Rhodospirillum rubrum ATCC 11170: one gene and its partner. The protein of the gene in region 1 interacts with the protein of each later gene in a pairwise test. Links are inferred from orthologs where the notes say so. Each region holds a gene or a part of one and is shown on either strand. Other genes may lie near its edges. The genes, in order: ptsN and trkA.

Region 1 (3,117 bases):
GGCGCTGCGCTTTGAAAACACCCTGACCCAGCCGGTGATCCCCGATGTGCTGATGCGCCCCGATCCGGCGGGGGGCTGGCTGGTCGAACTCAACAGCGAAACCCTGCCCCGCGTGCTGATCAACAACCGCTATCACGCCCGGTTGAGCCGCAGCGGCGACAAGGAAACCCGAACGTTCTTGTCGGAGAATCTGGCCACCGCCAATTGGCTGGTGAAATCCCTCGACCAGCGGGCCAATACCATCTTGAAGGTGGCGACCGAACTGGTCCGCCAGCAGGACGCCTTCTTCCTGCATGGCGTTCGTCACCTGCGGCCGCTGATCCTGCGCGACATCGCCGAGGCGATCGAAATGCACGAAAGCACGGTCAGCCGGGTGACCAGTAATAAATACATCGCTAGCCCGCGCGGTATTTTCGAGCTCAAGTATTTCTTCACCCAGGCGATCGGCGCCGCCGACGGCGGAGAAAGCCATTCGGCGGAAGCGGTGCGCGATCGCATTCGCTCTCTGATTGAAGCTGAGAGCCCCGATCAGGTATTGTCCGACGACAAACTCGTCGATATCCTGCGCACCGACGGCATCGACATCGCCCGGCGAACGGTGGCTAAATATCGGGAAGGAATGCGGATCGCCTCGTCGGTGCGCCGCAAAAAGGAAAAATCGGGGCGCCTACCTTGACCACCCCCGCCGGCCTTCTGATATCCTCTCGACAGGAGATCTCCAGTGCCAAACAAGCCTATGCCCTTTCCCCGACTTGACAGGGCCCAAAGCCGCGCATAATGTCCGCGACCGCTGAATAGCCTCTGCTTAGTGGCTTTTCAGGGGAAAAGAATTGCCCGTTGTCTTTGGGAATCGCTTGGTTATCCCTATCTGGAATCAGCGACTCCTAGGCCGGGAAATTCGGTTTTGAAGGTGCAGCACGCCGACGGCTCGCGTCGGCGATCTGGTTCGATCGGGCGCCGATCCGGCACCGATCGAGGGACAGCGACCCGTTCCACCACGGGAACACCCCGCGAAAGGGAACGCGGCCCTCCCCAGGGACGGCCCGGGTTGCAAGAGGAACCGGCATGGAGATTACCGACCTCATTACGCCTGACAGCATCATCGCCAATCTGCGCGTGTCCAGCAAAAAGCAGGCCCTGCAGGAACTGGCGAAGCGTGCTGCCGAGCTTACCGGACAGCACGAGCGCGCTATTTTCGACGTGCTGCTGGAACGGGAAAGGCTGGGAACCACGGGCGTGGGCAATGGCATCGCCATACCCCATGGCAAATTGGCCAGTCTTTCGGGGTTACACGGCCTGTTCGCCCGTCTCGAGGAGCCGATCGACTTCGATTCCATCGATGATCAGCCCGTGGATCTGGTGTTCTTGCTGCTCGCCCCGGAAGCGGCGGGGGCTGATCACCTGAAGGCCTTGGCCCGGGTTTCCCGGTTGCTGCGCGACCGTTCGATTTGCGAGAAGCTGCGCGGCACCAGCGACCCGGAGGCGCTCTATACGCTTCTGGCCCATTCCCAGGCCTCCCAGGCGGCCTGACGCTAGGCCTTCTCGCCGACCTGACGGCCGATGGCCGTCGCCGGGCCTTGCCTTTCGCGGAGCGCCCCGGCGCCCTGAAGGGCCCAACAGATCCCCAAAGGGCGCCCTTCTTGTCGGAAGCGGCGCCCTTCGGTCGTTTGGGGGCCCGATTTGGGTCTTTTTAACTTAAGGATATCTTGACCTCCCAGCCCGTTCTTCGGTTTATCAGGAGCAGAAGAACAAAAGGTCTTTACGACCTAGACGGGAAAGAGAGCGACTATGTCCCATGCTGTCCGCATTACGACCTCCATCGCCATTAGCGCCGTCGAGGCTTGGTGCGAGTCCAACTGCAAGGCGCCCTTCGATGTGCGCATCGCCGGCCTGTCGGACGACCTGCGCCGCAAGACCATCGAACTGTATTTCGAATCCGCCGAGGATCTCACGGCCTTCAAGGACTCCTACAAGACCATCGGCCGGGCCCATTAAGGCAGACCCTTTCGCCCGCCCGACCACGGCGGGGCGATGAGTCGCTCCTCGATCAAGAGTCGGGAGCCGGGTGAAAAAAGCATCTAGAGACTTTCCGCCATAGATGCGAAAGTCTTTATTCCTTTTGCCAACCGGAGGAAGGCCGATGGGTAGTCACGAACACCGACACCAGCACGACCACGACCACATCCACAGCCATCGCCATCCCCATACCCACGCCGATGGCACGACTCACACCCACGAGCATCAGCACGTCCACAGCCACGAGCATGGCCATCAGCACAGCCACCCCCACGACCATGGGGAGGCCGGCCCCGCCGCCGATGGCCACAGCCATCCGCCCGCCGGCCAGACCCACGACCACGACCACCCCAACCACGACCGCAAACCCCACGACCACACCCACGACCCCGCCGACCACGGCGACCACGACCATCCCCACTGAGGACCCGGCCAAACAAAACCCCCGCTGGCTTGCGCCAGCGGGGGTTTTCTGTGGGGGGAGTTTACAGGGTCTCTCATCGTGACAGCGGCGATCCCCTAAGCACGTTTAAACCGACGGATGGGATACCGCGCTTTCTGCCGGCCACCGAAAGGTGGTCTTCAAAGAGTTCAGGGTTGTCGCATAGGAAAGATGGGAGTCGTGTTGAAGCTGACCAACGATGATCCCCGGAGAAAGGGAGTGCTCTTTGGCAAAGGCCCGAATCCGCGGCGCTGAAAAATCGCCAGCGGCCGTGAAGGCCATCCACGCCGAGCGAGGAATAAGGGTGGTCGCCGCGAACACATTGGCTTCGCGCTCGCGCTGGGCGCTTTCCGGGGTCGGCGCCTCCCCTTTTTTCAGCTTTTCCTCAAGGATCAGCTTCTTTGGATGCAGCAGGACATGGCCGGCTTCATGGAAGAAAGTGAACCAAAGGTGATCATCCGTCTTATGACGCAGGCTAAGCTGGATCAGGGCCTTGTCTTTTGATAGCCAGCGGGTGGCGCCACTCAGGCATGTTTTGGGAAGCTCCGGGGTAAACACGACCGCGACCCCGACGCAGGCGCATCTCTCGATGAGACTCGGCTGAAAGACCTCCGGCGCTTCGCGCGTCAACTCCCGCACGCTCTTAAGAACCCGCCTAA
Region 2 (3,302 bases), 2.0 Mb from region 1 along the record:
TGGTGGCGCGGATGATCCACGCCCATTCGCCGCGCGCCCAGAACCGGCTGGTGGTGGTCAATTGCGCCGCCATGCATCCTGACCGCATGGAGATCGAACTGCTCGGCGCCGAGCCGGGCAGTGGCGACGGCGCCGATTCCTATCGTAAGATCGGCCTGTTCGAACAGGCCGACGGCGGCACCTTGCTGCTTGACGAGGTCGCCGACATGCCCCTGGAAACCCAGGGCAAGATCGTGCGCATCCTGCAGGACCAAAGCTTCGAGCGGGTCGGCGGCGGGCGGCGGATCCGTGTCGATGTCCGGGTGATCGCCAGCACCAACCGCGATCTGGCCCAGGAGATCGCCCTTGGCCGCTTCCGCGAGGATCTCTACTACCGGCTGAACGTCGTGCCGATCCGCCTGCCGGCCCTGCGCGAGCGCCGCGAGGACATCACGCCCTTGGCCCTGCATTTCATGGACCGCGCCGCCTCCAGCGCCGGCCTGCCGCCCCGGCCCTTCGGCGAGGACGCCCTGGCCGCCTTGCAAAGCTATGACTGGCCGGGCAATGTCCGCCAGCTGCGCAATGTCGTTGACTGGTTGCTGATCATGGCGCCCGGCGAGGCACGCGAGGCGATCCGCGCCGATATGCTGCCCGCCGAGATCGGTTCGGTCACCCCCGATTCCCTGCGCCTCGATCGCTCGGGCGAGATCATGACCCTGCCCCTGCGCGAGGCCCGGGAAATGTTCGAGCGCGATTATCTGATCGCCCAGGTCACGCGCTTTGGCGGCAATGTGTCGAAAACCGCCGAATTCGTTGGCATGGAGCGCTCGGCCCTGCACCGCAAGCTTAAAAGCCTGGGGGTGGGCGGATCCGATCGCCAGAAGGTATGACCCATTTTGTTCCCTTAAGGACCCTCCGGCCATGAAAGTCATCGTTTGCGGCGCCGGACAGGTCGGCTTTTCCATCGCCCGCTATCTCGCCGCCGAGAACAACGACGTGACGGTGGTCGATCAGCGCCCCGAGCTGATCCGCTCGATCTCCGACACCCTCGATGTCCAGGCGCTGGTCGGCTATGCCTCCCATCCCGGGGTGCTGGAAAAGGCCGGGGCCGAGGACGCCGACATGCTGATCGCCGTGACCCATGCCGATGAGGTCAATATGGTGGCCTGTCAGGTCGCCCATTCGCTGTTCAACGTGCCGACCAAGATCGCCCGCGTGCGCAACCAGAATTATCTTCAGCCCCATTGGGCCAATCTGTTCTCGCGCGAGAACATGCCGATCGACGTCATCATCAGCCCGGAGATCGAGGTGGCGCGCGCCATCATCCGCCGTCTCCAGGTGCCCGGGGCCATGGATATCATTCCGCTGGCCGGCGACCGGGTGCGGCTGATCGGCGTGCGCTGCACCGAGAACACCCCGGTCGTTCATACGCCGCTGCGCCAGCTCACCCAGTTGTTCCCCGAGCTCAACATCGTCGTCGTCGGCATCGTGCGCAACGACCGGGCGATCGTGCCGAGCGCCGAGGATCAGATGCTGCCCGGCGACGAGGTCTATTTCGTCGTTTCCACCGACCGCACCCAACGCGCCCTGTCGGCCTTTGGCCACGAGGAGACGGCGGCGCGCCGCGTGCTGATTTTCGGTGGCGGCAATGTCGGGCTGTTCCTGGCCCAGGCGCTGGAACGCGATTTTCCCCAGGTCAGCGCCAAGATCATCGAGAACAACAAGGAACGCGCCCAGCATGTCGCCAAGACCCTGGACCGCACCATGGTGCTGCTGGGCGACGCCCTCAATCCCGAGATGCTGGAAGAGGCCGGGGTGGCCCAGGCCGAGACCGTGGTCGCCGTCAGCAATGACGACGAGACCAATATCCTGGCCTCGCTGCTGGCCAAGCGCTATGGCTGCCAGCGGGCGATCACGCTGATCAATAAATCCACCTATAATTCCCTGGTCGGCACCGTCGGCGTCGATGTGGTGGTCAATCCGCGCACCATCACCGTGTCCAAGATCCTCCAGCATGTCCGGCGCGGCCGCATCCACAGCGTCCATTCCCTGCACGAGGGCTTTGGCGAGTTGATCGAGGCCGATGCCCTTGACACCTCGCCGCTGGTCGGCAAGCCGCTCAAGGATGTCAATCTTCCCGCCGGCGTGCTGCTGGGCGCCATCGTGCGCGGCACCCAGGTGATCAGCCCGCGCGGCACCACGGTGATCCAGGGCGGCGACCGCATCATCCTGTTCGCCTCGACCGCGGCGATCAAAAAGGTTGAAAAGATGTTTTCCGTTCGCATCGAGTTCTTCTGAACCCGATAGGCGGGCAAATCGCCGTTACGATCCGTTCCCGATTGCGAGGGGATTTGCTCTGGGCGTATTTTTCGGCAAAGAGGGTACCCGCCCTTCGCCGAAGGTGCTTAAATCCGCTGTCCCGATCGATCCTGGGCCCGGCGCGTGTAGCGCATCGGGTTCTCCCACACATTCGCTCCCGGAGTGCGCGCAGTCATGTCCCGCATCGCCTATGTCAACGGTCAGTATGTGCTTCATCGCGACGCCGCGGTCCATATCGAGGATCGCGGCTACCAGTTTTCCGACGGTATCTACGAGGTGACGGCCATCTATAAGGGCCGGCCCGTGGATAACGACGGCCATTGGGACCGCCTGGAGCGCTCGCTGCGCGAACTGAGGATCGACATGCCGATGACCCGGGGCGGCCTTGATCTGGTCGCGCGCGAGGTGGTTCGCCGCAACCGCGTGCGCAACGGCATCATCTATATCCAGATCACCCGGGGCGTCTCGCCGCGCAACCATCCCTTTCCCAAGGACACCCCGCCGTCGATCGTCATGACGGCGCGCCACGGCCTGGGCTCGAAGCCCGAAGTCGCCGCCAAGGGCGTCAGCCTGATCAGCCATCCCGATATCCGCTGGGGCCGGCGCGACATCAAGACCGTTTCGCTGCTGCCCAACGTGCTGGCCAAGCAGGCCGCCTATGAGCAGCACGCCTATGAGGCGATCCTGGTCGGACCCGATGGCATGGTCAGCGAATGCTCGTCGTCCAACGCCTGGATCGTCACCAAGGATGGCGCCCTGGTCACCCGGCCGCTGTCCAACGACATTCTCGGCGGCATCACCCGCAAGCGGCTGATCGATCTGGCCGACGCCGAGGGGCTGCGGGTCGAGGAGCGGTCGTTCTCCCTCGACGAGGCCAAGGCCGCCCGCGAGGTCTTCGTTTCCTCGACCAGTTCCTTCGCCATGCCGGTGGTCCGCATCGACGACAGCGTCATCGGCAATGGCCACCCCGGCAGCATCGTGACCAATCTGCGCGCCCGCTATTT

The links.
Region 2: the proteins of ptsN (region 1) and trkA interact in binary tests that used the Escherichia coli proteins (3 or more experiments, as listed by UniProt). The link is inferred for Rhodospirillum rubrum ATCC 11170 from one-to-one orthologs.

Annotation. Positions count from the first base shown.
Region 1 is NC_007643.1:8,086-11,202, reverse strand. The notes cover bases 1-2,797. They hold ptsN (PTS IIA-like nitrogen regulatory protein PtsN), read left to right. Parts: upstream 1-1,065; coding sequence 1,066-1,530; downstream 1,531-2,797. Other genes in these bases: RRU_RS00030 (ImmA/IrrE family metallo-endopeptidase), read right to left, coding at 2,546-2,797; RRU_RS00035 (hypothetical protein), read left to right, coding at 2,141-2,440; RRU_RS00040 (hypothetical protein), read left to right, coding at 1,789-1,995; rpoN (RNA polymerase factor sigma-54), read left to right, coding at 1-676. In the rest of the region: more of RRU_RS00030, read right to left, coding at 2,798-3,117. UniProt on the Escherichia coli protein: Seems to have a role in regulating nitrogen assimilation.
Region 2 is NC_007643.1:1,972,092-1,975,393, forward strand. What follows is about bases 107-3,088. They hold trkA (Trk system potassium transporter TrkA), read left to right. Parts: upstream 107-900; coding sequence 901-2,277; downstream 2,278-3,088. Other genes in these bases: RRU_RS08720 (sigma-54-dependent transcriptional regulator), read left to right, coding at 107-869; RRU_RS08730 (D-amino-acid transaminase), read left to right, coding at 2,473-3,088. Outside these bases: more of RRU_RS08720, read left to right, coding at 1-106; more of RRU_RS08730, read left to right, coding at 3,089-3,302. UniProt on the Escherichia coli protein: Part of the constitutive potassium transport systems TrkG and TrkH. May regulate the transport activity of TrkG and TrkH systems. Binds to NAD(+) and NADH.